DNA from 4 places in the Bradyrhizobium sp. CCBAU 051011 genome. Region 1 is predicted to be linked to each of the others. Evidence: predicted binding sites of a transcription regulator. Region 1 holds the regulator's gene; each other region holds the start of a gene.

Region 1 (7,290 bases):
CCCACCGCGTCACCGCCTTCATCGGCCCATCCGGCTGCGGCAAGTCCACGCTGCTGCGGATCTTCAACCGGATGTACGACCTTTATCCCGGCCAGAAGGCGACCGGTCAGCTGATGCTCGACCAGACCAACATCCTTGACCCCAAGCTCGACCTCAATTTGCTGCGGGCCCGCGTCGGCATGGTGTTCCAGAAGCCGACGCCGTTCCCGATGACGATCTACGAAAACATCGCCTTCGGCATCCGCCTCTATGAGAAGATCTCGAAGTCGGAAATGGACGGCCGGGTCGAGAAGGCGCTGCGCGGCGGCGCGCTGTGGAACGAGGTCAAGGACAAGCTGAACGCCTCCGGCCTCTCGCTGTCCGGCGGCCAGCAGCAGCGGCTCTGCATCGCCCGCACGGTCGCTGTCAGGCCCGAGGTAATCCTGTTTGACGAACCCTGTTCGGCGCTCGACCCGATCTCGACCGCCAAGATCGAGGAACTGATTCAGGAACTGGCGGAGGACTACACCATCGCCATCGTCACCCATAATATGCAGCAGGCGGCGCGCGTCTCCGACAAGACCGCCTTCATGTATCTCGGCGAGCTGATCGAATTCGACGACACCAACAAGATCTTCACTTCGCCGAGCGACCGACGCACCCAGGATTACATCACCGGCCGGTTCGGCTGAGGAGACAAGACATGGCTTCCGAGCACACCGCCAAGGCGTTCGACAGCGACCTTCAGGAACTCACCCGCCTGGTCGCGGAGATGGGCGGCCTGGCCGAACGCATGATCACCGAATCTGTCGACGCGCTGGTCCGCCGCGACGTCGCACTCGGCAAGCGCGTCGTCGCAACCGATGTCGAGATCGACCGCCTGCAGCATTTGATCGAGGAGCGAGCGGTATTGACCATCGCCCGCCGCCAGCCGATGGCGATCGACTTGCGCGAAATCGTCGGCGCCATGCGCGTCGCCACCGATCTGGAGCGGATCGGCGATCTCGCCAAGAACATGGGCAAGCGGGTCGCGGCCCTGGAGAACGATTTCCAGCCGCTGAAGCTGATGCGCGGCCTCGAACACATGACCGATCTGGTGCAAACGCAGGTCAAGTCGGTGCTGGACGCCTATGCCGCGCACGACCTGCCGGCGGCAATGGCGGTCTGGAAAGGCGACGAGGAAGTCGACGCCATCTGCACCTCGCTGTTCCGCGAACTTCTCACCTACATGATGGAAGACCCGCGCAACATCTCGTTCTGCATTCATTTGATGTTCTGCGCCAAGAATATTGAGCGGATCGGCGACCACGCGACCAACATCGCCGAAACCGTGTTCTACATGATCGAGGGACAGCAGATGCTCGACAAGCGCCCGAAGGGCGACATGACGACGTTTGCTACGACCGTGCCGAATAGTTGACGTAGCGTTTTCGAGCGAAGTGGAGGCCGGTTCGCGTGAAGAAAACGCGTCAGACAGAAGAGGCAAGAAAAGGATGAGCGCACGCATTATGGTGGTCGAGGACGAGGAAGCGCTGACCACGCTGTTGCGCTACAACCTCGACGCTGAAGGCTATGAGGTCGAGACCGTAGGCCGCGGCGACGACGCCGATACGCGGCTGAAGGAGCGCGTGCCCGACCTCGTCGTGCTCGACTGGATGCTGCCGGGCCTCTCCGGCATCGAGCTGTGCCGCCGCCTGCGCGCTCGCCCCGAAACCAAGCAACTACCGATCATCATGCTGACCGCGCGCGGCGAGGAGAGCGAGCGGGTGCGGGGGCTTGCGACCGGTGCCGACGACTACATCGTCAAGCCGTTCTCGGTGCCGGAACTCCTGGCGCGGGTGAAAGGCCTGTTGCGTCGGGCAAGCCCGGAGCGGCTCGCTACCGTGCTGACCTATGGCGACATCGAACTCGACCGCGAGAAACGCCGCGTCGCGCGCTCCGGCCGCCAGATCGACCTCGGCCCGACCGAATATCGCCTGCTGGAATTTTTCCTCGAACATCCCGGCCGCGTGTTCAGCCGCGAGCAATTGCTCGACAGCGTCTGGGGCCGCGACATCTATATCGACGAACGCACCGTCGACGTCCACATCGGCCGCCTGCGCAAGCTGCTCAACCCCGGCCGCGAGCAGGACCCGATCCGTACCGTGCGCGGCGCCGGTTATGCGCTGGATGACCGGTTTGCCAAGGTGGAGCCGTAAGGCTTCGCTATCATCCGCGCAAACTCCACCGTCGTCCCCGGCAAAGCGGCAGCTCTCTCATCGTCATTGCGAGCGAAGCGAAGCGAAGCAATCCATAGTGCCACGCGGCAAGTATGGATTGCTTCGTCGCTTTCGTTCCCTTGCGCAAAAGCTTCGGCGTTTGTCGCTGGCAATGACGGTGGTTGCCGCATCGGCGATCCGGGTGAGGGGGCACAGGTCTATCGATAGACCACAATCGCGGACAGAGTCCCTCACCCCAACCCTCTCAGCGCGAGCTTCGCTCGTCGTGGCCCCGCAAGAGCGGGGCGAGGGAGCGCACCTTGCGCGGAGCGCTTACGTCTCGCGCAAATGAGCGCGCCTTACCTCGTCTGCTTCGGCTGCTGCCGCCGCCGATCGGCGGCCGGTTGATACGCCACGCGCGAGTGATGCGCGCAGTAGGGCAGGCCGCTGAGCGCCTTGCCGCCGCAGAAGAAGAATTCCGGGCTCGAAGGATCGCCGACCGGCCAGTGGCAGGTCGCCTCGTTCAGTTCGAGCAGCGACAGCCGCTGGCTCATCGGCACTACATTGTCGAAGGCGACCGGATCGGCCTCGATCTCCACCTCGAAAGCGTGCGCCAGCGCGGTGTTGCCGCGCGAGACCGGGCGCGACACCCGCATCATCTGCTGGGCGGCGGGGCGTGCCTTGCGCTGCCGCGGAGCGGCCGAGGAGGGACTCTTGGCTCGGCCGGACAGGCCCAGCCGGTGCACTTTGCCGATTACGGCGTTTCGCGTCACATTTCCGAGTTCCGCGGCAATCTGGCTCGCGGACAATCCGGCTTCCCAGAGCTTCTTCAGCTGCTCGACGCGATCGTCGGACCAGGTCAAAACCGTCATCGTAATCTTCCCTTCGCATCGCGCCGGCCAATCGAGGGCAGCGCGGGCGATGTCATTCGTCTCAAAAATCCCTGCGGTCAGAATCCCTTAGCCCTCGCCGGGCGCGTTAACCGCGCCCGAACGTTTACGCCTGCACAAATGGACTCTTAGGGATCAGAACTGCCGCACGAGATGTCGTACCCGACAGCCCAAACGCTACAATATGGCGTGACTCGGGCGCAAGAGTCCGCGCCCCAACGTCCACATCTTCTGACATCTAGGCGTTTCACTGCGTGTTTTCCACCACACCGCAATCCTACGGATTTTGGCATCTTGCACTGCAGGAAAGGCCGTTCCGTGGCGTGTTGACAGCGCTCCCGGCCGACATAGAATACCTCTCACGTGCCGCCCTTAAGAGGCGGCACGTTTCGTTTTCGCCAGACCGGCTGCTGCCGCGTTCGCGCCACTGCCTGCGTGTCCCCGGCCGGTCAACCTTCAGTGCAAACCTTTTGTGATTGCCATGACCAATAGCGCCACGTCGCATCTGCTTCCCGTCTTCGCCAGGGTCGATCTCGGCTTCGAAAGCGGCGAGGGCTGCTGGCTGACCGCAACCAATGGCGAGCGCTATCTCGATTTCACCTCGGGCGTCGCGGTGAATGCGCTGGGTCACTGCCATCCGCATCTGATCAAGGCGCTGCAGGAACAGGCGACGAAACTCTGGCACATGTCGAACCTGTTCAAGTCGCCCGATGGCGAGAAGCTGGCCGCGCGGCTGTGCGAGCAGAGCTTTGCCGACCTGGTGTTTTTCTGCAATTCGGGCGCCGAGGCGATGGAAGGCGTGATCAAGGTCGTGCGCCGCTATCAATTCTCCAAGGGCCATCCCGAGCGCTATCGCCTCGTCACCTTCGAGGGCGCCTTCCACGGCCGCACGCTGGGCACGCTCGCGGCCACCGGCTCCGCCAAATATCTCGAAGGCTTTGGCCCGCCCATGGACGGTTTTGACCAGGTGCCGCATGGCGATTTGGAAGCCGTGAAGAAGGCGATCGGTCCCAACACCGCGGGCATCCTGATCGAGCCGGTGCAGGGCGAAGGCGGCGTGCGCTCGGCGCCGCAATCCTTCTTCAAGGCGCTGCGCCAGCTCTGCGACGAGAAGGGCCTGTTGCTCGCGTTCGACGAGGTGCAGACCGGCATGGGCCGCACCGGCGATCTGTTTGCCTACAAGCGCGTCGGCGTCACGCCGGATGTGATGTCGCTGGCGAAAGCGCTCGGCGGCGGTTTTCCGATCGGTGCGGTGCTGGCGACGGCGGAGGCCGCGAGCGGCATGACGCCCGGCTCGCACGGCTCGACCTTCGGCGGCAATCCGCTGGCGATTTCAGCCGCCAACGCCGTGCTCGACGTGATGCTGAAGCCCGGCTTCTTCGATCATGTGCAGAAAATGTCGCTGCTGTTGAAACAGAAACTCGCCTCGGTGGTCGATCGCTATCCTGCCGTGCTCTCGGAAGTGCGCGGCGAGGGACTTCTGGTCGGCGTCAAGGCCGTGGTGCCCTCGGGCGATCTCGTCAATGCGTTGCGTGACCAGAAATTGCTCACCGTCGGCGCCGGCGACAATGTGGTGCGATTCCTCGCGCCCTTGATCGTGACCGAGGCCGAGATCGATCAATCCATCCAGATGCTGGAACGCGCCTGCGGCGCGCTGTCGGCTACGCAGTTGAAGAAGGCGGCGGGATGATGAGCAAGTCCGTCCGCCATTTCCTCGACATCAACGAGTTGCCGCCAAAGGAGCTGCGCAACATGCTGGCGCTGGGCGCCGACATGAAGGCGAAGCTCAAGGCTCATGAAAAGGGCAAGAAGCCGCTCGAAGGCAAGACGCTGGCGATGATCTTCGAACGTCCCTCGACCCGCACGCGCGTCTCGTTCGACGTCGGCATGCGCCAGCTCGGCGGCGAGTCGATCATGCTGACGGGCGCGGAGATGCAGCTCGGCCGCGGCGAGACCATCGCCGACACCGCGCGCGTGCTGTCGCGCTATGTCGATGCGATCATGATCCGCATCCTCAACCACGATGCGCTGCTCGAGCTTGCCGCGCACGCCACCGTGCCCGTGATCAACGGCCTGACGCGGCGCTCGCACCCCTGCCAGGTGATGGCCGACCTGATGACCTTCGAAGAGCATCGCGGGCCGATCGAGGGCAAGACCGTGGCCTGGACCGGCGACGACAACAACGTGCTGGCGTCCTGGGCGCACGCGGCCGAGCGTTTCAAGTTCCAGCTCAATGTCGCGACCCCGCCGGAGCTTGCGCCGAAAAAGGTGATGCGCGACTGGATCAAGGCGACCGGCGCGCCGATCGTGCTTGGTACCGATCCGGAAGCCGCCGTGCGCGGCGCCGATTGCGTCGTCACCGACACCTGGGTCTCGATGGGCGACAAGGAGGGCGAGCACCGCCACAACGTGCTGAAGCCCTATCAGGTCAATGAGAAGCTGATGTCGCTGGCCAGCAAGGACGCGATCTTCATGCACTGCCTGCCCGCCCATCGCGGCGAGGAGGTCACCGATGAGGTGATCGACGGCCCGCAATCGGTGGTGTTCGACGAGGCCGAAAATCGCCTGCACGCGCAAAAGGGCATTCTGGCCTGGTGTTTCAACGAAGTGGCGTAGGCCTTGATGTCGTCCCTGCCTAGTGCGCGATTGCGCACGGGAGCAGGGACCCATACCGCGTGATCTCGCGTTCTTTGCGCGGTATGGCAGACATCGTTCGTGACGATAAACGCCTGTGGTTATGGGTCCCTGCTTTCGCAGGGACGACGCGTGGAGAAAGTTTCGCCGCTCTTCACCCCCTTCACTTTTCTCTTGCCGACCCCAGATAGAGCGCCATGGTTTCAGATTCCCCCGACATCAAAATCACACCCGAGGCGCCCGTTCGCGCGCCCTCGTCCGTTCCCGTCGATGACGCGGTGCTGCCGTTCGAGGTCGCCTCGCTCGATCTGCGCGGACGGCTGACCCGGCTCGGCCCGGCGCTCGACGACATCCTGACCAAGCACGATTATCCGGCGCCGGTCGGCAAACTGCTCGGCGAGGCGATCGTGCTGGCGACGCTGCTCGGCACGGCGTTGAAATTCGAAGGCCGCTTCATCCTGCAGACGCAGACCGACGGCCCGGTGTCGTTCCTGATCGTGGATTTCCAGTCGCCGGATCGGCTGCGCGCCTATGCGCGCTATGACACGCGGCGGCTGAAGGACGGCCAGAGTTCGGGCGCGCTGCTCGGCAAGGGCCATCTCGCCATGACCATCGACCAGGGCGCGGACATGAGCCGCTATCAGGGTCTCGTCGCGCTCGACGGCGGCAGCCTGGAAGACGCGGCGCATGAATATTTCCTGCGCTCCGAACAGATCCCGACCCGCGTGCGGCTCGCGGTCGGCGAGGAATTGCGCGGCGGCGGCAAGCATCGCTGGCGCGCTGGCGGCATGCTGCTGCAATTCCTGCCGAAGTCGCCCGAGCGGGCGCGGCAGGCCGATCTGCATCCGGGTGATGCGCCTGACGGTACGGTGACGCACACCGTTGCCGAGGACGATGCCTGGGTCGAGGGCCAGTCGCTGATCGGCACCGTCGAGGACGTCGAACTGATCGATCCCGATCTGTCGGGCGAGCGGCTGCTATATCGCTTGTTTCACGAGCGCGGCGTGCGCGTGTTCACGCCGCTGCCCCTGCGCGCGCAATGCTCCTGCTCGCGGGAGGCGGTGTCGGCGATGCTGAAAAGCTTCGCGCCCAAGGATCGCGCCGAGATGGTCAAGGACGACAAGGTGGTGGTGACCTGCGAGTTCTGCTCCTCGGTCTACCAGTTCACTCCGCATGAGGCGGGCGTGGAATAGGGTGGCTCGACTGCAGGCGTGAACGGATTGCCGCACGCGGCCGGAGGCTAACTCAACAACGTGCGGACCTGGGTGGCGGCATCGTAGATTTCAATCTGGAGCATCGGATAAGCCGTCTTCAGTTTTCTGCCCGCTGCTTCGGCAGCCTCCGCTGTATTGAATTCTGACTTGAAATGGCCGTCGACAACCGTCACGAAACCTTCGGTAGGAGGCCGGTCGGCTCGCGCTGCCTTTTTCGGCTCGGGTTCTTCAATCGAGAGAATGGGCTTTTTCATCTGCGGTCCTTTTGCTGGTTGTGATGTTTGGTCGGTCCGGACGGCGAGAGGGCGTCGGCCGTGCTGAGGCGCGGCATCGCGGAAAATCCGGCGGATACTTCCAGACATCGTCGGAGTGTCG
Region 2 (7,290 bases), 2.6 Mb from region 1:
GTGTTGCGCTTGAGCATGTCGCGGTACTCGGGCGCGACCTGGTCGGCTTCGAGATAGGGCAGGCGAGCCATTTTGTTGTTGTCCTTATTGGCGATAGCGCATCACGCTCACCTAGCCGTAGAGCGCTTTGTGCTCCCGCTCGTAGCTGGCGTAGGAGTCCTTGATGCTGGCCATGTTGAGCAACATGGTTGCAACCGGCTTGTCATCCGAAGCGAATACCGTGGTGCGCATCCACACGCTTTCGGTGCGGCGGCTGCCGCTCAGCGCCACCACTTCGCGTTCGGTCGAATAATTCTCCCCGACGAATAGCGGGCCGCGCAGCAGGCGGATTTCCTGATCGGCGAACAGCCCGACGGCGGGCCCGCGCACCGGCAGCCGGTCCTCGCGGGCGCGGTATTGAAACAGCACGCTCAGCATTTCGAACGGAATGATCGCGCGACCCCAGGGATTGAGTTCCTGGGAATAATAGGCCGAAGGTTCAGTGATGGCCTTGAGCTTGTCGGCAAGCGAAAACGGGTAGAGGTCGCCCATGTGCTGGTCGAAATCCATTTTTACCGTCTGCCGTCCCGTCTTCATGCCGACCTTGAGGTCGGCGAGGATGACAGGATCGGCGAGCGGCTTCAGTTCGCCGAGCCGCTGACTTAGCGCCGTTTCCGTCACGTCGCCGACGGAAGCGGTGCCGCGCAAGATCTCGGTGCCGTCGCGCTTGGTCATGCCGATCGCGCAAGTCCTCTCGCCCGGCTTCGGCTTCTCGATATTGGCCTGAACTTCCTCACCCTCGAAGGCGGGGTTGCGGTAATGCGCGGACAGGCATCCGCTCTCGAACCAGGCCTGGCCCCAGATGCGTTCGCATAGTGGCGCGAACTGGCTGAAATGGGTCGGGCCCTCGATGGTGCCGCGCTGAAAGCCGAGTTTTTGCGCGGTAGCGTCGTCGTGGATCGAGGCGTGGGAGTCGTAGACCTGCGCGTGGAGCATCTGTTTGGGGCTGCGCCACGGCCCCACCAGCAGATTGCCGCTCTCCGATAACTCGGTCCTGAATGCCGGTTCTGTCATCCCTGGTGTCTCCCTTTACGCCCAAACGTTTCAAAGAAGGCGGGGGCCCGCAAGAGGCGGGCTGATCCCAAGGCAGGCCGAGATATGTCCTGCGGCCATGAATTCACGCTGGGCACGCATAGCAAAACCGGTGCATTCTGTTCGCAATTAGACCGGTTCAAATAACCGGCGCGACGGGGAGCGGACGAATGGCGTTGATGGAAGTTGGGCTGGATGACAAGTACCGGCTGGATGCGAAGCGAATCTTCCTGTCCGGTACGCAGGCGCTGGTCCGTCTTCCCATGTTGCAGCGCGAACGCGACCGCGCGCAGGGGCTCAACACCGCCGGGTTCATATCAGGCTACCGCGGCTCGCCGCTCGGCATGTATGACCACGCGCTGTGGCGCGCGAAAACCTTTCTCAAGCAGCATGACATCGAGTTCTCGCCCGGCCTCAACGAGGATCTGGCGGCGACGGCGGTATGGGGCAGCCAACAGGTCGGCATGTTCCCCGGCGCCAAGGTCGATGGCGTATTCGGTATCTGGTATGGCAAGGGCCCCGGTGTCGACCGCTCGGTGGACGCGCTCAAGCACGCCAACTCTGCCGGCACGTCGAAGAATGGCGGCGTGATTGCGCTGGCCGGCGACGACCATGGCTGCCAGTCCTCGACGCTGGCGCATCAGAGCGAGCAGGTATTTGCCGCGGCGCTGATGCCGGTGGTCAATCCGGCGACGCTGCAGGATTATCTCGATCTCGGCATTCTAAGCTTTGCGCTGTCGCGCTATTCCGGTTGCTGGGTCGGCTTCAAGGCGATCTCCGAGACGGTCGAAAGCTCGGCGTCGATCGTCAGCGATCCCGACCGCATCAGGATCATCACGCCTGACGATTTCGAGATGCCGCCGGGCGGACTTTCGATCCGCTGGCCGGATGCGCCGATGGAGCAGGAGCGTCGGCTGCACGGCCCGAAGATGCAGGCAGTCGCGGCATTCGCGCGTGTCAATCGCTTCGACCGCATCGTGCTTGACTCAAAGCCCGCGCGGCTCGGCATCATGGCGACCGGCAAGGCCTATCTCGATCTGCGGCAGGCGCTGGCCGATCTCGGCATTACCGACGCCGAGGCAAAGGCGCTGGGATTGCGCATCTACAAGGTCGCGCTGACCTGGCCGCTGGAGGAAACCGGCGCGCGCGTGTTTGCCGAAGGGTTGCAGGACGTGCTGGTCGTCGAGGAGAAGCGCGGCTTCATCGAGGACCAGCTTCTTCGCATTCTCTACAACGTCGATGCCTCGAAGCGGCCTTCGGTGGTCGGCAAGCGCGACGAGAGCGGCGCGCCGCTGCTGCCGAGCGAAGGCGAGTTGACGCCGACCATGGTGGCGGCGGCTGTGGTCGCGCGCTTGCGAAAACTCGGCCATCGCAGCCCGGCGCTGGAGCAGCGCCTCGCAAAGCTCGAAGCCTTCGACCGGCCGGCGGAGGGCGTCGGCGCAGCAAAGCTGCAGCGCACGCCGTACTTCTGCTCCGGCTGTCCGCACAACACCTCGACCAAGATACCCGAAGGCAGCCGCGCGATGGCCGGCATCGGCTGTCACGGCATGGCGCTCTCGGTGCCGAATCGCCGGACGCAGACGATCTCGCATATGGGCGCGGAAGGCGTCACCTGGATCGGGCAGGCGCCGTTCACCGATGAGCCGCACGTGTTCCAGAATCTCGGCGATGGCACCTACACCCATTCCGGCCTGCTGGCGATCCGCGCGGCGGCGGCTTCCGGCGTCAACATCACGTACAAGATCCTTTATAACGACGCGGTGGCGATGACCGGCGGCCAGCCGGCCGAGGGCGGTCTGACGGTGTCGCAGATCGCGCACCAGGTTGCTGCGGAGGGGGCAAAACGCCTCGTCATCGTGTCCGACGATCCGGAGAAATACCCAAGCAATTACTTCCCATCAGGCGCGACTGTTCATCACCGCCGCGAACTCGACGCGGTGCAAAAGGAACTGCGCGAGGTCAAGGGCCTCACGGTGCTGATCTACGACCAGACCTGCGCGGCGGAAAAGCGCCGCCGCCGCAAGCGCGGCCTCTATCCGGATCCGCCGAAACGCATCTTCATTAATGAGCGGGTCTGCGAAGGCTGCGGCGACTGCTCTTCTGTTTCCAACTGCGTCTCGGTGCAGCCGCTGGAGACCGAATTCGGCCGCAAGCGGCGGATCGACCAGTCGAACTGCAACAAGGATTTTTCCTGCATCGAGGGCTTTTGCCCGAGTTTTGTCACCGTGCACGGCGGCAAGCTGCGCAAGGCCGACCGCACCGCGGCTGATCCGTCGGCGCTGTTCGCCGACCTGCCGACGCCCGCTACCCCAGCGCTCGCGGGCCCCTGCAATATCCTGGTCACCGGCATCGGCGGCACCGGCGTCATCACCATCGGTGCGCTGCTCGGCATGGCCGCGCATGTCGAGGGGATGGCGTGTTCGACACTCGACTTTACCGGCCTGTCGCAGAAGAACGGTGCGGTTATGAGCCATGTCCGCATCGCGCCGACGGCGGACGATCTCTCGACGGTTCGCATCGCACCCGGTAACGCCAATCTCATTCTCGGCTGCGACATCGTGGTCGCTACCAGCATTCCCTCGCTGAGCCGGGCCGAGCGCGGTCTCACGCGGGCGATCGTCAATGCCGACCTCTTGCCGACTGCGAGCTTCGTCATCAACCCCGACATCGATTTCGAGGCGGGCGCGATGCGGGAGGCGCTCAACGAGGCGGTCAGCGCCTCCGATCTCGACATCCTCGACGCGACCGGCCTTGCCACCGCGCTGATGGGCGACAGCATCGCCACCAACGCCTTCATGCTCGGTTTTGCGTTCCAGCGCGGCGCGATCCCGCTGTCGCTGGAAGCGATCATGAAGGCGATCGACCTCAACGGCGCGGCGATCGAGATGAACAAGCTGGCATTCTCCTGGGGCCGGCTTGCCGCGCACGACCTGCAGCGGGTCGTCACCGCGGCGCGCTTCAAGAGTTCGGGCGCGGCGCCGGTCCGGCGGACGCTCGAGGAGAGCATCGCCTTCCGAGCCGAATTTCTGACCAACTACCAGAACGAGGTCTATTCGAAGCGCTATCTCGCCGAGATCGAACGCGTCCGCGCCGCCGAGGCCAAGGCCGCGCCCGGTTCGCATGAACTGACGGAAGCTTTCGCAAAAGGCCTGTTCAAGTTGATGGCCTACAAGGACGAATATGAAGTCGCCCGGCTTTATTCCGACGGCGAGTTCGCAAAAGCGTTGAAGGAACAGTTCGACGGCGAGGAGGGCGTCAAGGTCAGCCTGGCGCCGCCGCTGCTGGCGTCACGCGACAAGGTCACCGGCCATCTGCGCAAGCGCGAGTTCGGCGCCTGGATTTTCCGCGCGTTCGATATCCTGACACGATTCAAGTTTCTGCGCGGCACCGCGTTCGATCCGTTTGGCTACACGGCCGAGCGGCGGATGGAGCGGGCGCTGCCGGGCGAATATTCTGACATGATCTTCCGCCATCTCGACAGAGCGAAGCCGCAGGACTGGCCGCGGTTGGTCGCATTGGCGAAGTCCGCGGAACTCGTTCGCGGCTACGGCCATATTAAGGAAGCTAATGTAGCGAAGTTCCGCAGAGAGTGCGCGCGACTGGAGGCCGCGATCGGCCAGCCGATGGCGGAGGCCGCCGAGTAGGGGCAGTTGATTCGGCACGTGAACTTCTTCGCGGCCGGGATCACTCACCGGTAATCCCGAGGGCGGAACCCGCTGGAATTGTGCTGGCGGCTTCCTACATGATGGCTGTTCCCTAGCTTTTGAGTTGGTTTCACGAGGCCTGCGATGGTCCTGAAGAATGCTATTGCCGCGGCACTTTGCGCGGGGCTCCTGATGTCGGGTAGCGCCGCGCTCGGCGATGAGTATCGCGCGGGCGAACTGTTCGGACTCGATCTTTCCAGCGCCGTGCTCTCGCCGAAGCGGCTCGGGCCGGAGACGCAATTCGCTCCAGTCCGGATCGAAGCCCGAACCGATCGCAAGCCGGTGAAGACGGAGCGCGTGGTTGTCCGTAAAACTCCGGAGCGCAAGGCGCATGTTGCGCAGGAACGCGTCGAGAAGCCGCGGGGTGCGGCCCGCGCCCAGCTGGCGCGCCGCCACAGCAACCCGCTTGACGCCCAGGCGCGCGACACGCGGATTCAGACCTGGCCGTGCAGGTCCGGCGCCATCTGCGGCTGGCAGAATTAGTTCGTAGCTTCGCTCCACCCATCCTACGATTCTACGTCATCCACCTGTCGTAAAAGCTTCAGCCGCGAGTCAAATTCAACGGGCACACCTTCGTCGTGATTCGACGAGGGTGCTTCGATGCCGATTGCGATACGCGCCGGGCAAAGCTTGAACCGGCGTCAATGGCTGGTCCGCTCCGCCGCAACATGTGCCGTCGCCGGTCTCGGCAGCCTCGCCAGACCCTATCTCAGCCGCGCCGCCGATCGGCCGCTCATCACCAGCGGCATTCAATCCGGCGACGTCTCGGCCGATTCCGCTGTCGTTTGGGCGCGCGCCGACCGCGCCGCGCGGATGCAGGTCGAGTGTTCGACCGCCGAAGACTTCAAGACCATCATCGGCGCGGCTTCGGCCGATGCATTGCCGGCAAGCGATTTTACATCGAAGGTTCTGCTCGGCGGCCTGCCATCGGGGCAGGACATCTTCTATCGCGTGCGGTTTGAAAGCATCGACACGCCGGGACTGGCCGGCGAGACGCAGGCCGGGCATTTCCGCACCGCGCCCACGGCAAGGAGCAACGTGTCGTTCGCCTGGTCCGGCGATACGACGGGGCAGGGCTGGGGCATCGATGAAAGCCGTGGCGGGATGCGGACTTACCGGACGATGCTCGACAACCGTCCGGACTTCTTCATCCATTCCGGCGACCACATCTATGCGGACTGCCCGGTGGAGCGGGAATTGAAACTGCCCGACGGCGGGGTGTGGCGGAACATCGTCACCGAGGAAAAGTCCGTCGTCGCACAAACGCTGGCGCAGTTCCGCGGCAACTACAAATACAACTGGCTCGACCAGAACTTTCGCGCCTTCCATGCCGCCGTGCCCCTGTTCGCGCAGTGGGACGATCACGAGGTCACCAACGACTGGGCGCCGGTCGGCACCGCCGATGAGACCGGCTATGCCGGGGATGGCTCCTCGCTTCTGGTGGCGCGGGCCCGCCGCGCCTTCCATGAATTCATGCCGATGCGCGCGAGACCTGCGCAGGAGGACGGCCGTATCTATCGCAAGATCGCCTACGGCCCGCTGCTCGACGTCTTCATGATCGACATGCGCAGCTATCGCGATTCCACCTTCAACAAGCGCGACGACCATGGCGACACCTGTATCTTTGGCGCGACGCAACTGGCTTGGCTGAAGCGCGAACTGGTGGCGTCCGATGCTACCTGGAAGGTGATCGCCGCCGATATGCCGATCGGCCTGATCAGCGAGGACGCGATTGCGCTCGGCGACGGTCCGCCGGAGCGGCGCGAGCATGAGATCGCCGATCTGCTGTCGTTCATGAAGCGCGCCGGCATCCGCAACACGGTGTGGCTGACCGCCGACATGCATTACACGGCGGCGCATCATTACGATCCGAACCGAGCGACTTTTCAGGATTTCGAACCGTTCTGGGAATTCGTCTCCGGCCCGCTGCATGCGGGCACCTGGGCGCCGGCCCCGCTCGACAATACGTTTGGGCCAAAAGCGATGTTCCAGAAGGGCTGCAGCGGCGAGAATCTCGCGCCATGCTTCGGGATGCAGTTCTTCGGCCGCGTCGATATCGACGGCAAGACCGAAGTGATGACCGTGACACTGAAGGATGTCGACAATCGCGACCTCTGGTCGGTCGACATCGAGCCCCGTCCGGATGCGCGGCCGGGGCAGATCATGGCGCAGCACATCTGACGCCTTCGATCTGGGGACGCTCGGCACACAATCCCCGGCAACTTCCATGTTCGCGCCGCATAGTTCGGCCAGGCTTTGTCGCCTGCCAACACGTGCGGCAGATAAACAACTGAAAATTGCGTATCGTTTCTTGAAGGAGGCGCTGCGGTGAAGCACAATTGGCCTGTCCCTCCCGACCGGAGCGCCCCCATGTTTGTCGCCGAAAGCAAGCGCCTGACGCATCAGGGCGCGAAGATGATCATGGCGACCGCGCTGGAATTGGCCGGCCAGGCCAAGGTCGCGATCTCTTGCGCCGTCGTCGATGCCGGCGGACATGTGATCCTGATCGAACGCA
Region 3 (7,290 bases), 3.0 Mb from region 1:
GGGCCGTCGTCGATAATCTTACCATGCTGAACGACAGGCACGATTTTTTCGTCAGGAAGCCGGAAAGCACGCGCTTCCTTACCCGTTTCGATACAGATGATTTTCTGTCATATGTCCCGCACATTCGATCCGGCGTCCGCTTGGCTGGTGACGTCAACTCATTGGTCTTGACGCGCCCTGCGCCTCAAGGGGAAGTCATTATCCCGATATCGAGATCGGAAGCGCTCATGCTGGAGCAGGTGGACGGAAAAAAGCGGATATCGGATATTCTGTCCCACTCCATTTTCACAGGATCTGAGCCCGACAAAAGAGCGAATTTCGCGCGCGCCGTCTGCGAGCGCATGTGGCGATCGGGGCATGTCCTGTTTGGCCGATCCGGCTCTTAAGCTCCAGGCCGGGAGACCGGATGGCGCGGCGGTGTGGAATGCTCTCGCCAACGTGAAACGGAAAGTCTTTACATCGTGTGAGGTCAGCATCAATACGCCCCTGTCTTAGAGGAGTGTTTGAGATGCGAAGGATGTGCGTCATCGCGCTGGCAGCCGCTTTGGCCTTGATTGCGTTATCGCCTGCGGCATCAGCAGAAACCGAACGACCCGCGGCGCGCGAGCCCTACGGCATCGCGCTTGAAGGTTTTGCCTATCCCTACCCCGTCCATCTGCTGCCGCTGGTGAACGACGGCGAGCAGGTGCGGATGGCCTATATGGATGTTGCGCCGGCGCAGCCGAACGGACGCAGCGTGGTGCTGCTGCACGGCCGCAATTTTCCATCGAGCTACTGGGCGCCGGTCATCAAGACCTTGAGCGATGCCGGCTATCGCGTGATCGTGCCGGACCAGATCGGTTTTGGAAAATCGTCGAAGCCGCAGGGCGATTTGCATTTCGATACGCTGGCGCGCAACACGATGGCGCTGCTCGATCATCTCGCCATCGCCAAAGCCGACATCGTCGCGCATTCGCTCGGCGGCATGCTCGGCGTGCGGATCGCGCGCGCCTATCCTGACAGGATTGCGCATCTGGTGCTGACCGCGCCGATCGGGCTCGAAGATTACCGGCTCTACGTGCCGCCGACGCCGACCGAGAAGATTCTGGAAAACGAGGACAAGTTGACCGCGGAGGCCTATCGCAAGCAGCTTGAGACCAATTACGCGCTGAAACTGCCGCCTGAACAGGTCACGCCGTTCATCGACGCGCGCTTCAACATCAAGGGCAGCGCCGAATATAAGCGATGGCTGCGCGCCTTCGTCAGCTCGGCGCAGATGATCTACCGCGAGCCTGTAGCGCACGAGATTCCCCTGATCACGCAGCCGACGCTGTTCGTGATGGGCGCCGACGACCACAACGCGCCGGGCCGAGCCAATGCGCCGGAGGCGCTGCGCGCGAAAATGGGGCAGAATGCCGAGCTTGCCAAAGCGCTCGCTGCTGGCATGGCGAAGGGGCGGGCCGAGGTGATCCCGAACACGGGACATCTGGTCTTTCTGGAAGCGCCGGGCAAATATAACGAGCTGGTGCTCGGATTCCTGGCCGCCCCGTAGCATCGGGGAACATTCATGTTCCATTCAGGTCTCGGAACTAAGTTCCGTTCCGTGCCGCCTTGCGGCCGAAAACGGGAGAAAACATGAAGTACCTTTTCGCAGCAGTTTTGGCCCTGGGCACCGTTGCCAGCTTCAGCGCGGCGGAAGCCGCGCAAGGATGCGGCCCCGGCTGGGCTCGCGGCCCTTACGGCCGATGCCAACCCATTCGCAGGGCCGTCGTAGTTCGTCCAGCCCCGGTCGTCGTGGTACGGCCTGCAGCTCCGGCCGTCGTCGTGCGGCCCGGCCGCGTGTGTCCTTACGGCACCGTGTGGCGCTATGGACGCTGCCGCGCTTACTGATATTTTTCAAACAACGAAAAAAGCCCCGCTCGCGCGGGGCTTTTTTATTGCTTCTCTAAATGATCGATTGCGGCGGCTTACCAGTAATAACGACGCCGGCGCCAGTAACGGCGGCGCCAACGACGGCGGCGGCGATGCCATCCCCAGTGCCGGCGGCGCCAACGTCTGCGCCAACCCCAGCGGCGGCGGCGCCAACCCCAGCGCCTTCGGCCCCAACCGCGTCCACGGCCGCGGCCCCAGCGCACTTCTTCGGGCGAAAGGCGATCGACCTCGTCGCCTGACGTGACGGCGGGTTGCGCATCCTTGTTGTCGGGCAACTTGTTGGCGTCGTCAGCGAGCGGCGTCGGCATCAGCGGCGCGGCCTCCGCGCTCGCTGCGAGCGCGGCGCCGCCCGCAACAAATCCTAAGGCGAGTTTCAGAAAGTGGCGACGCTCCATCACATCTCCTCCTCCGTTTGCTGGGTGCGAGAAGGAGAGTTTCGATGCGCCGAGATGAACGCGCGGTGAATTGCGCGTTCAGCTTTGTCGTAGTCGCAGTCTACCCCAGTTTATTTTCGCGCGCTGTTGCGCGCGGCGGAACCATTGTCGTTGCTGCGGCATTATCGTGTCGAGCGCGCGTGTAACGATCCGCCATCGCAACGAACGCGTCGCCATCTCACGCCGACAGCTCTTCCGCCAGCAGCAGCACTTCGCGCGTCCGCGTCACGTCGGGCCAATCGCGATTGAAATCGGCGACCAGCCGCTTCATTTCCGGCCCATCGGTCGCGCGTTCGAGCGCGGCCTTATCAGGAAATTGATACATCGCGTGGTGCAGCGCCGGATCGGTGGCGCTCCAGTAGCGCCACGCCTTCACGGCGCCGAACGACTTCATGGCGTCCGGCAGATGCTCGCGCGAATACCAGGCATCGAAGGCCTGGCGTTTGGCGGGATCGGAGACGGTGGCGCGGACGACGAAAAAAGCTGCGGGCATATCGTTTCTCCCTGGAATTGTTCTTGTAGGGTGGGCAAAGCGCAGCGTGCCCACCATCCATCAGCAGCGGTGCAAGAAACGGTGGGCACGCTGCGCTTTGCCCACCCTACGGCAGCTCCTAACATGCAACTGTCACATGCTCCGTGATATCAAGGCCGCGCGCAACGCGTTATCCGAGGTGCCACCTATGCCTGCCCGCCATCGCTCCGCCCTGCTCGCCGCGCTCTGGCTCCTGATCGCGCCCCTGCCCGCCGCGGCCGACGACATCCTGCTGCCGCGCGAGCCGCAGATAGGGCCACGGCCGTTCTATCTCGTCGACAAGATGAAGGATGGGCCGCTGAAGCAACAACTCAGCCAGTGCACCGGGCCGTTTCGCAAGACGGACTTTTCGATCGGCCACCGCGGCGCCGCGCTGGAATTTCCCGAGCATACGCGCGAGTCCTATATCGCCGCTGCCCGGATGGGCGCCGGCATCATCGAATGCGACGTGACATTTACGAAAGACCGCGAACTGGTTTGCCGCCATTCGCAATGCGACCTGCACACCACCACCAACATCCTGACCGTGCCGGCGCTCGCCGCCAAATGCACGCAACCCTTAAGCCCGGCCGATCCCGCCACCGGCAAGAAAGCCTCCGCAAAGTGCTGCACCAGCGACATCACGCTGGCCGAATTCCGGATGCTGAGTGCGAAGATGGACGGCTTCAATCCGGATGCCAAAACGCCGGAGGAATATCAGAACGGCACGCCGCGCTGGCGCACCGACCTCTATGCCAATTCCGGCACGCTGATGACGCATGACGAGAGCATCGCGCTGATCAAGAGTCTCGGCGCCAAATTCACGCCGGAGCTGAAGGCGTCGGAAGTGCCGATGCCGTTCGACGGCGACTACACCCAGGAGAAATATGCCAGCCAGATGCTGGACGCCTACAAGAAGGCCGGCATTCCCCCGAGCGACGTGTTCGCACAAAGCTTCAACCTGGCCGACGTGCTCTATTGGGTGAAGACCGAGCCGGAATTCGCCAAACAGGCGGTTTATCTCGAAGAACGCTATGAGAAGCAGGGCCTCGATCCCGCCAAGCCGGAGACCTGGAAGCCCTCGATGGCGGAATTGAAGGCGCAAGGCGTCGCCATCCTCGGCCCGCCGATCTGGACCATGCTGACGCTGAACGACAACAAGGAAATCGTTCCCTCCGAATACGCCAAGGCCGCCAAAGCCGCCGGCCTCGACCTGATCGGCTGGTCGCTGGAGCGCGACGGCCCGCTGCACAAGGGCGGCGGCTTCTATCACCGCTCCATCAGGTCGGCGATCGACCGCGACGGCGACACGCTGACGGCGCTCGACGTCTTGGCAAAGCAGGTCGGCATCCGCGGCATGTTCTCGGACTGGCCGGCCACGACGACGTTTTATGCGAGCTGCACCGGAATGAAGTGAGCCTCGTAGGGTGGGTTAGCGCAGCGTAACCCACCGAAGTCTTACCACGCGGTCGGTTCGGCCGGTGGGTTACGCCTTCGGCTAACCCACCCTACGCGGTCCCTCCTCCTAATTCTTCGAACGCGTAAACGGCACAAAGCGCACGAGGGCGACGGCGCGCGCCGTCGTCTTGTCGGGAGCGGTTTTTTCGACGACCGTGAGTTGCTGAATGGAGTAAGCGGCGCCCACCGGCATGACGAGGCGGCCGCCCACCTTGAGCTGCTCGATCAGCGGCGGCGGCACCTCGCCAAGCGCGGCGGTCACGACGATGGCGTCAAACGGACCGCATTCGGGCCAGCCGGCAAAGCCGTCGCCCAGACGGACACTCACATTGTCATACGCGAGGTCCCGAAGTGTTTTCGTGGCGACCTCGGCCAGTGGCGGAATGATCTCGATAGTGCAGACCTTCCGCGCGAGGTGCGCAAGGATGGCGGCCTGGTAGCCCGAACCCGTGCCGATTTCGAGCACGACATGATCGGGCGCGACCTCGGCCAATTCTGTCATCAAGGCCACGATATACGGCTGCGATATGGTCTGGCCGTGACCGATCGAAACCGGCATGTCCGCGTATGCGATGGAGCAGGATCGTTCAGGGATGAACAGATGGCGTTTGGTTTGCCGCATGGCCTCAAGGACCCTCTCCGAGAGGCCCTGCCGTCCCAGACCACGGGCGTCGGAGCGGCCGTAGGCACGGACGGTTTCGACCATGTCCGCGCGTTCGCGGGCGCATTCGGCGTCCTGTGCCGTCGCTTCCCGCGCGCCGGCAACCATGGACAGCACGAGTGGCAACAAGATCCTCATGATCGTGCGCTCGGCCATGCAACAATCGAAAGCACCGTCCGCCGTCGCGGAAGGAAGCAATGATGCTGTCGCGCCTTAACGGAACGCGCGGGCAGACCGACATGCCCTGCCCGAGGTCCAGCCGCCGTGCCTTCCAGCAAGAAATCGGACGCCGCCTTCGGCGGACGGCGGCGCCGATGATAACTACTGTTGGGCGGACGGCAACCGTACCGGCGGCCGCGCCTGCGCTCTGGCTTCCGTTGCCGGAGGCGTCGACACCGGCTTCGGCTTACGCGCGGGGTTGGCAACCGGCACTGGCGGCGCCGCCGACGTCCTGGGCCGCAGGTTTTGCTCGGAGAAATTGGCGATCGTGCGCGCCATTTGCTCCTGGTTCGCCTTGAGTTGCTCGGCGGTCTTGGCACTTTCGCGGGCCAGTTCTGCCTGGCTGGCCTTGAGCTGTTCGATCTCCTGCTGCACGCCTGCGAGATCGCGCGCCATCGTCTGGAGCAACTGGGCCTGCTCGGCAGCGATCGCGGCGGCTGCCGCATCTTGCGGTGCGGCCTGGGGCGGAGCCGGCAATTGCGAAACTGCGGCATCCGCCGCAGCCAGCCGAACGGCAGGCGGGCTCTGCTGGTCGGCAAGAACAGGCGTTTCCGATGGCAATGACGAAGCCGCGGCCAGTTGCGGTGCCCACCGGGCGACCATCGGCCTGACCGTCTCGCCATAGGATTGCCAGGCGAAAGCAGCGGTACAGATGCCCACAGTCAACAGCAGGCCGATCAAGCCGCGTAGCGCCGGCCTGCCGCGCGATGGCTGACGAATCCTTTTCGCCTTCTCCAGCCTGGAAATCTGCTCATTGAAGCGCGCGAGCTCTTCATCCGCGCGGGCAATCTGCTCATAGGCATGCGCGAGCCGTTCATCGGCGCGCGCGACCAGTTCTTTCTCTTGCGCGGATAGTGCTGGATTGACCTGCGGATCGGTCTGCGTGGTGCTCGCCGGGGAATCCATGGGGCGCCTCCTGCCAGTTTTGCCGTCAACTGAACGGGCGATCGTCGGATTGTAGACACTCCCTACCGCGGTTTTGACCAAAGCATGGCTGGAGGATGGAAAGTCTGGGGCGATTTGAACAGTGCCCCCGGGGCACCGCGCATGCCTTGAGGGGGATCTTCAGATCGCGCGCAGCTATCCACCTCCCGCATCCGGGAAGCGAGTGACCTTGGTTGTTTCGACGGCTCAGTTCGCCTTGCGGCCCAGGAAGGCCGGAATATCCAGCACCTTTTCCTCGATCGGGTTGTGCACGGGAGCCGCGCGGCCGTATGGGTCGAGGCGCTGCGGAGCCGCGGCATGCCTCGCGTGTTCGGCGACCGCCGGTCGTGTTTCGGGGCGGCGGAGCGGCGGCGGGCTGGCGAATTGCGGCGGCGGCGCACCGCGCTGGTCGGCGATGCGGCGCCGGTCGTTGGAGAGCCTGCCGGCGAGATCGGTAAGCAGGTTTTCCGCGACCTGGGTCTGGCCCGTCGCTTCGACATTGTCGATGCCGGTCGCCACGACCGAGACGCGGACGATGCCTTCGAGGCTGGCATCGAAGGTCGCGCCGACGATGATGTTGGCGTCCTGATCGGCCTCGTCGCGGATGCGGGTCGCGGCTTCGTCGACCTCGAACAGCGTGAGATCCCGGCCGCCGGTGATGGAGACGATGAGGCCGCTGGCGCGCTTGATCGAGGGGTTCTCGATCAGCGGGTTGGAAATCGCGGCTACCGCGGCATTGAGCACGCGCTTGGGGCCGGAGGCCTCGCCCCTGCCCATCATCGCCTTGCCCTTCTCGCGCATGACCGAGAGCACATCGGCGAAATCGAGATTGATCAGGCCTTCCTTGACGATGAGGTCGCTGATGCAGGCCACGCCCGAATACAGCACCTGGTCGGCCATCGCAAAAGCGTCCGCAAAGGTGGTCTTCTCGTTGGCCACCCGGAACAGGTTCTGGTTCGGGATGATCAGGAGAGTGTCGACCGCTTTCAGAAGTTCCGCAATGCCGGCTTCGGCATAGCGCATGCGGCGCGCACCCTCGAACTGGAACGGCTTGGTGACGACGCCGATGGTGAGAATGCCGAGCTCGCGCGCAATCCTGGCGATGACGGGCGCGGCGCCGGTGCCGGTGCCGCCGCCCATGCCGGCGGTGATGAACACCATGTGGGCACCGG
Region 4 (7,290 bases), 3.5 Mb from region 1:
CGATATTCTCAACAACTTCGGCGAACTGCTTGCCCAGCGCTCCAGTGGTATGGATTGCGACGGCGAGAACGCCCGGCAGCGGCCCCAGACCAAACGCCAGCACAAAAATCAGGGCAAAGACGATCTCCGGCACGGTCCTGCAAAATTCGAGAACGCGCCGCGTAACAAAAACGGTCGTGCGGGACTTCACGAGGTTGGCCGATGCGAGGAAGCAGAGAACGAAGCCGCATATCGCTCCAGTGAGCGTTCCCATATACGCGATCAGCAACGTGTCTCCGAGAAGTCGCGTCCAGCGAGGCAGTCCCCAAAGCCACTCCGTGAGATCAACCCACGCAGTCGAGAACGAAAATTTAGGGGCGATGCTGGCAAAATAGGCCGGGAAGCGCCAGAAATTCTCGACGAAATTCCCAAAGTTGACATCGCCCATCCAGCCAGCAGCAATCGCCGCGGCGATCAGGACCGCCGAACCTAGCCAAACGCGCCGCCGCTTGGCGGCAACCGCAGCCGCATAGCGATCAGCGAGCTCTCGCAGCCTGGCTTCCGGAAATTCGGGGACTGCTGTTCGCATGGGATGTTCAGGAGAGAGAATCGGCAGATCTCGCGATCTGCCCAATCCATCTGGTCCCTTCGTTCCCCTCAGGATTTCTGCTTGCGAATGCTGTCGACAAACTTGGTCAGATCGATCACAGCCTCATAGGCCTTGTGATCAACCTCGACGAAGGGCAACTGCTTCCCCTCGTAGATCTTGTCGAAAGCGGCTTTGTCCTTCACCGCAATTTCCAGCACTGCCTTCTTGATCGCCGCCTTGAGGTCGGCGGGCAGGCTTCCGAGATACGCCATCGGCGAATTCACAATCTGTTCGGACTTCATGATGATCTTGAAATCGGCGGCCTTCGCCATGCCCTTCCGTTCCATCCGGAGCAGGTTTGACTCCTTCTCATCGTTCCACCAGTTGAACGCCGCGTCGCAGGTACCCTGCGCAAGTCCGATCACCGCGTTTTCATGGCTTCCCGAATAGACTACTTTGGAGAAGAACTTTTCCGGGTCGATACCCATCTTGTCCATCGCGAAACGCGGGACGTTGTTGCCTGACGTTGAGTTGGGATCGACAAGGCAGAGATTCTTGCCCTTCAAGTCCTTGATGTCCTTGTAGCTCGAATCGCTTTTGACATAGAGGACCGAATAATAGCCTTTGGTTCCGTCGCCATTCACCTCGATCGCGAACGGCTCGACCTTCGCACCGATTATGTAAGCGCGCGCGTAGGACGCCGGGCCATACATCGCTATGTGGATGTTCCCTGCCCGCTGGCCTTCGATGACGGCGGCATAATCGTTTGCGATCCGCAGCGTGACTTTGGTTCCGAGCTCGCGGGACAGATACTCCGCCAAAGGCGTCCATCGGTTGGTTGTGCCCGAGGCATTCTCATCAGGAACTTTTGCGAACACCAATTCAGGATATTTTGCCTTCCAGTCCTGAGCCGTGGCAGCCGAGGCTGAGAATACCAATGCCGCCGCTGCGGCGAAAATCATATGACGGTCTATCATGACGTCTCCTGTTTCGCAGTGATGAAGCTGGCGAGATTTCAGTCCCGCGCCACTCTTGATTTACAGACGCAGCACTCAGGCTGCGGCAACCGTGCCGAGAGCAGGAATCGCCGCGCTGGCCGGCACATGCTCAGGCGCAACGCCCATCACCTCATCTGCCTCAAGATCGTAGAGTTCGCGCGCTATGCGATCGGTCAGCGCCGCGGGCGCGCCGTCGAATACGATTCGACCCGAGGCCATACCGATCAGGCGATCGCAGTAGCTGCGCGCCAGATCCAGCGAATGCAGATTGCAGACCACCGTGATTCCGAAGTGCTTGTTGATGCGCAGCAGCGCATCCATCACGATCCGAGTGTTGCGGGGATCGAGCGAGGCGATCGGCTCGTCGGCGAGTATCATTGCGGGCTGCTGAACCAGCGCACGCGCAATCGCGACGCGCTGCTGCTGACCGCCCGAGAGCTGGTCGGCGCGCTGCGCCGCAATCGAGGCCATGTCGAATTGCTCGAGCGCCGACATCGCAATTGCCTTGTCCTCTTCGGGCCAGAGCTGCGCCAGCGACCGCCATGTCGGCACTGTCGAAAGCCGCCCCATCAGCACATTGGTCAGGACATCGAGCCGGCCGACCAGATTGAACTGCTGAAAGATCATCGCCGAGCGCGCACGCCACTGCCGCAACTCCCTGCCGCGCAGCGCGGTCACGTCAACGTCTTCGAACAGGATGCGGCCTTCGGAAGGTTCGGCGAGACGGTTGATCATCCGAAGCAGCGTAGACTTTCCGGCGCCGGATCTGCCGATCACGCCGACGAAGCTGCCGGGCTGAATCGAGAATGACGCATTGTCTACCGCGGCCTTGGTGCCGAACCGGCACGTCAAACCTTCTACCACCAGCATGTAGTGCTCCAGAGTTCCGGTCGTGGAGCATCGCTAGCGGCTCGATCTTACAGTTGTGTGACACGACTGCTGCGGTGCGGCGTTCGTCCACAGCAGCGGTCGGCGTCATGCATCCGTCATGATCCTGTCATCAAGCGCATCGAAGACGAGCGCACCGCCCTTCCCCGATTGCTGATGGACGTCCACCGATGGCCGGCAAGTTGCTTTCCACTGAACCGACGATCGACCCCACCGCGTCAGTGCGCAACTGCCGGCTCGGCGCCTATACCGAGGTCGGCGCCCGGACCATTCTGCTCGAGGTCACGATGGCCGATTATTCCTACGTCGTGAACGACTCGCAGATCACCTACACGACGATCGGGAAGTTCTGTTCGATCGCGGCCATGACGCGGATCAACCCGGGCAATCATCCGATGTATCGGGCCTCGCAGGCGCATTTCACCTATCGCGCCAGCAGCTATTTTCCGGGCGAGAGCGACGATGCCGAGTTCTTTGCCTGGCGGCGCGAGCATCACGTCCATATCGGCCATGACGTCTGGATCGGCCACGGCGCGGTCATTCAATCCAGCCCGGCCGGTCAAGCGGCGGTTTCCGGAATCGATTGCCGGGCGGCTCACGGAGCTCGCATGGTGGGACTGGGACCACGAGACGCTTCGCCGCGCCCTGCCCGATTTCCGCAAGCTCGATGTCGAAGGCTTTCTCGAAAAATACCAATCGGCCGAAGCATCCCGCCATCAGCAATTCAATCAGAGTGCCGCATCGTGACGGAATTGTTCATCGAAGGTGGTCGGGCCCTGCTCGGCAATGAAATCGCCGAAACCGGCTTGCGGATCGCCGGCCGCGAGATCGCAGCCATCGGTACGGACAACAGCCATGGCGCACCCGGGATCGACGCTAACCGGCTGCTGGTGCTACCGGGCATTGTCGATCTGCATGGCGATGCCTTCGAGCGGCAGATGATGCCGCGTCCCGGCGTCGATTTTCCGATCGATGTAGCACTTGTCGATAGCGACAGGCAGGCAGTCAGCAACGGGATTACGACCGTCTACCACGCCACCACATGGTCGTGGGAGCCCGGCCTGCGCAGCGCAGACAATGCGCGCAAATTGCTGGAGGCGATCGAGCAGATGCGGCCGCAACTCGCCGCCGACACCCGTTTTCATCTACGCCACGAGACCTACAATCTCGACGCCGAAAGCGAGATCATCGACTGGCTTTCGGAAGGACGCGTCGACCTGTTCGCGTTCAACGATCATATGGACTCGACCGTCGCCAGCCTAGCCAAACCACTGAAACACAGCCGAATGGTTGAGCGCACGGGGCTCACCAATGAGGCGTTCGACCGCCTGGTGGAAAGCGTGGTCTGCCGCGGCCACGACGTGCCGGCGTCGATCAGCCGGCTGGCGCAGGCGGCCCGCGCGGCTGATGTCCGGATGCTCTCGCATGACGATGAAAGCCCGGCGATGCGGCAGGCTTTTCGCGCGCAGGGCGTTGCCATCGCCGAATTTCCGGTCAACGAGGAAACCGCCCGCGACGCTGCCGCAGCCTCCGACTTCATCGTGTTCGGCGCGCCCAACGTCGTGCGCGGCGGCAGCCACACCGGCTGGACCAGGGCATCCGACATGATCGCCAAGGGCCTGTGTTCGGTGCTGGCGTCTGACTATTATTATCCCGCGCAGCTATTAGCGGCCTTCCGGCTTGCGGCCGACGGCGTGCTGCCGCTGGCCGCGGCGTGGCAATTGATTTCATCGGCGCCGGCGCGCGCCGCCGGCCTCGCCGATCGCGGCACCCTCGCCGCGGGACAGCGCGCCGACATCATCCTCGTCGATGACGCGGTGCCGTTGCGGCCGCGGGTAGTCGCCGTCATTGCCGCGGGTCGGCTGGTGCATCTGACGGAGACGAACCGTCTTGTCCGTTCGTCCGTCGTTCCGCGCAAGGCGGTTGCAGCCGCGTAAGGCGGCTCTATTCTGGCGCAATGGCAAATTATCCCCGGTACGCAATCTACTACACCTCGGCACCCGACAGTGCGCTCGACCAGTTCGGCGCATCGCTGCTCGGTTACGACGCCCATGGCGGCGAAGACCTTCCCTTTCCGGATGGTCTCCCATCGGATTGGCGCGACCTGACGCACGATCCGCGCAAATACGGCTTTCACGCCACCCTGAAGGCGCCGATCGCACTTGGCGACGGGAAGGCCGAAACGCGGCTTGCCGCAGCATGCGAATTGTTTGCCGATCTTGCCCGGCCGGTGCCGGTGATCCGGCCGATCGTCAATTCGATCAGCGGGTTCATTGCGATAGTTCCCGCCGAACCGTCGGCAGATCTCGATATGCTTGCCGCCGAGGCGACCAAGGCATTCGATCCGTTCCGCGCTCCCCTCAACGCGGAAGATCGCGCGCGGCGAAATCCGGCAGCGCTGACGCCACGGCAACGCGACTATCTCGACCGCTGGGGTTATCCTTATGTCTTCGAGGAATTCCGCTTCCACATGACGCTGACCGGACGACTGCCCACGGAACGGCGCGAGCAGGTCGTGGCGATGCTGCGCGAGAGGTTTGCGACAACCGGCATCGAGACGCTCGCGATCGACGCCATCGCGCTATGCCGTCAGGACGATGCGAGTTCGCGGTTTCGAGTCATCGGCCGCTGGCAATTGCACGATTGACACCGCCGGTATTCACTCCGCCAGCGCTTCCTTGCGCGTTTTCAGGATTGCTGGCGACAGCAACGCCAGCAACAGAATGGCGACGACGCCGAGAATGACCGCGCTGATCGGCCGCGACAGAAAGACGGTGAAATCGCCGTCCGCGATCAGCATCGCGCGCCGGAAATTTTCCTCAAGCTGCGGCCCGAGCACGAGGCCAAGCAGAAGCGGCGCCGGCTCGACGCCGATCTTGATGAAGAAATAGCCGAGCAAGGCGCAGCCCATCATCAACCAAACGTTGAACAGGCTGTTGGCAATGCCATAAGTGCCGATGCAGCAGAACAGGACGATAGCGGGAAACAGCAGGCGATAGGGAATCTTCAACATCGAGACCCAGAGGCCGATCAACGGGAGGTTGATCACCAGCAACATCAGATTGCCGACCCACATGCTGGCGATGACGCCCCAGACGAGCTTGGGCTGCTCGGTCATGATCTGCGGGCCGGGCTGGATGCCCTGCATCATCAGCGCGCCGATCATCAGCGCCATCAGCGCGTTGGCGGGAATGCCGAGCGTCAGCAGCGGAATGAAGCTGGTCTGGGCGCCGGCATTGTTGGCGGCCTCCGGACCGGCGACGCCCTCAATGGCGCCCTTGCCGAACCGCGAGGGATCGCGCGCGAGCTTCTTCTCCAGCGCATAGGAGGAGAACGGCGGAAGCGCGGCGCCGCCGCCAGGCAATACGCCCAGCACGGAGCCGAGCGTCGTGCCGCGCACCATCGCCGGAAAGGCTGCCCGCAGATCCTCCCGGCTCGGAATCAGGCTGCGGATCGACTGGCTGACGACGCGCCGCTCGGCGGGTCTCTCAAGGTTGGCGATGATCTCGCCGAGCCCAAACAGGCCCATCGCGATCGGCACGAAATCAAGTCCGTCCGACAGCGCGGCAATGCCGAAGGTCATGCGCGCGACGCCCGAGGAGACGTCGATTCCGACGAGGCCGAGCAACAGCCCCAGCAGCACCATCGCCAGCGATTTGGCGACCGAACCGTGCGCGAGGACGACCGCGGCGATCAGGCCGAGCACGAGGAGACTGAAATATTCGACCGCGGTGAATTTAAGCGCCAGCACCGACAACGGTACGCTCAGGACGGCAATCACGATCGTCGCCATCGTGCCGGCAAAGAACGAAGCGATGGCCGCAATGGCGAGCGCGGTTCCCGCCTTGCCCTGCTTGGCCATCTCGTGACCGTCGATACAGGTGACGACCGACGACGTCTCGCCCGGCACATTGACCAGGATGGCGGTGGTCGAGCCGCCATACTGCGCGCCGTAGAAGATGCCGGCCAGCATGATCATGGCGCTCGGGGGCGACAGGCCGAAGGTGAAGGGTAACAGCAACGCCACTGTCGGAATCGGACCGATGCCGGGCAGCACGCCGATCGCGGTCCCGATGACCACGCCGATCAGGCAGAACAGGAGATTGTTGAGTTCGAGGGCCGTCGAAAGGCCCATCAGCAGATTGTTGAAGAGATCCATATGCGTTGCCTGAAATCGCGCCGGCCTAGCGGGGCCAGATCGGGATCGGCAGGCCCAGCAACTTGACGAACAGAAGCACCGCCGCACCCGAAAGCAGGACGGCAAACGCCACCGTCTCGACGACCCGCCCTTCTCGCGTGGCGAGGCTGGCGAGGATCACGGTGACGACGGAAGCGATGGCGAGGCCGAGGCGCTCGGCTGTCAGCGCGAAAACGCCGACAGACGCCAGGATCGCCAGCAGCGGCCGCAACTGAACCGGCGCGATGCCGACGCGCATGCGCCAGAGCCCGCGCCCAGTAAAGAAGAGACCGAAGCCCATCAGCGCGAGCGCGACAACGGGAGGCATGTAGCCCGGCCCCATATCGGCGGCGTGACCGACCGTCAGGTTGCGCGTGGCGACGAGCGTACCCGCCGCCACCGCCACCAGAAACAGGCCGAACAGCAGGTCCTGAAGGTCGATCCGGGAACGCGTCATCGGCCCGCCTCAGCTACCCTTGATGCCAGCCTCACGGATGATGGTGCCCCAACGAGCCGTGGCATCCTTCAGCCAGTTGCGGAATTCCTCCGGCGATTGGGCCTTCACGACGCCGCCCTGCTCGGCGATCTTCTGCTGAATTTCGGGCTCTGCCAGGATCTTGCGGATTTCAGCGCTCAATCGCGCGACCATGGCGGGCGGC

The links. Region 1 encodes PhoB, which activates phosphate uptake and scavenging genes when phosphate is short. Its sites were predicted from a motif close to TGTCATNNANCTGTCAT; they were not measured.
Region 2: a site for PhoB is predicted at 5,293-5,309, ahead of ACH79_RS20375 (alkaline phosphatase). Genes of this name have one in related genera too.
Region 3: a site for PhoB is predicted at 2,958-2,974, ahead of ACH79_RS36655 (glycerophosphodiester phosphodiesterase family protein). Genes of this name have one in related genera too.
Region 4: a site for PhoB is predicted at 2,540-2,556, ahead of phnC (phosphonate ABC transporter ATP-binding protein). Genes of this name have one in related genera too.

What each region holds. Positions count from the first base shown of each region.
Region 1 is NZ_CP022222.1:1,695,987-1,703,276, reverse strand. Features, by position in the region: gene pstB (phosphate ABC transporter ATP-binding protein PstB) at 1-671, shown strand, start outside; gene phoU (phosphate signaling complex protein PhoU) at 683-1,399, shown strand; gene phoB (phosphate regulon transcriptional regulator PhoB) at 1,473-2,177, shown strand; gene ACH79_RS08165 (GcrA family cell cycle regulator) at 2,537-3,049, opposite strand; gene ACH79_RS08160 (aspartate aminotransferase family protein) at 3,549-4,757, shown strand; gene argF (ornithine carbamoyltransferase) at 4,757-5,683, shown strand; gene ACH79_RS08150 (Hsp33 family molecular chaperone) at 5,899-6,894, shown strand; gene ACH79_RS08145 (hypothetical protein) at 6,942-7,169, opposite strand.
Region 2 is NZ_CP022222.1:4,311,888-4,319,177, forward strand. Features, by position in the region: gene ACH79_RS20355 (carboxymuconolactone decarboxylase family protein) at 1-71, opposite strand, end outside; gene ACH79_RS20360 (hypothetical protein) at 112-1,053, opposite strand; gene ACH79_RS20365 (indolepyruvate ferredoxin oxidoreductase family protein) at 1,242-4,715, shown strand; gene ACH79_RS20370 (hypothetical protein) at 4,860-5,258, shown strand; gene ACH79_RS20375 (alkaline phosphatase) at 5,376-6,956, shown strand; gene ACH79_RS20380 (heme-binding protein) at 7,146-7,290, shown strand, end outside.
Region 3 is NZ_CP022222.1:7,760,830-7,768,119, forward strand. Features, by position in the region: gene ACH79_RS36635 (bifunctional 2-polyprenyl-6-hydroxyphenol methylase/3-demethylubiquinol 3-O-methyltransferase UbiG) at 1-386, shown strand, start outside; gene ACH79_RS36640 (alpha/beta fold hydrolase) at 518-1,531, shown strand; gene ACH79_RS44470 (GCG_CRPN prefix-to-repeats domain-containing protein) at 1,615-1,869, shown strand; gene ACH79_RS45275 (hypothetical protein) at 1,847-2,155, shown strand; gene ACH79_RS36650 (hypothetical protein) at 2,524-2,838, opposite strand; gene ACH79_RS36655 (glycerophosphodiester phosphodiesterase family protein) at 3,026-4,273, shown strand; gene ACH79_RS36660 (protein-L-isoaspartate(D-aspartate) O-methyltransferase) at 4,382-5,131, opposite strand; gene ACH79_RS36665 (hypothetical protein) at 5,297-6,100, opposite strand; gene ftsZ (cell division protein FtsZ) at 6,326-7,290, opposite strand, start outside.
Region 4 is NZ_CP022222.1:5,146,424-5,153,713, reverse strand. Features, by position in the region: gene phnE (phosphonate ABC transporter, permease protein PhnE) at 1-568, opposite strand, end outside; gene phnD (phosphonate ABC transporter substrate-binding protein) at 637-1,545, opposite strand; gene phnC (phosphonate ABC transporter ATP-binding protein) at 1,621-2,436, opposite strand; partial or broken gene ACH79_RS24000 (chloramphenicol acetyltransferase) at 2,625-3,201, shown strand; gene ACH79_RS23995 (alpha-D-ribose 1-methylphosphonate 5-triphosphate diphosphatase) at 3,198-4,391, shown strand; gene ACH79_RS23990 (DUF1045 domain-containing protein) at 4,412-5,101, shown strand; gene ACH79_RS23985 (tripartite tricarboxylate transporter permease) at 5,114-6,613, opposite strand; gene ACH79_RS23980 (tripartite tricarboxylate transporter TctB family protein) at 6,639-7,088, opposite strand; gene ACH79_RS23975 (tripartite tricarboxylate transporter substrate binding protein) at 7,098-7,290, opposite strand, start outside.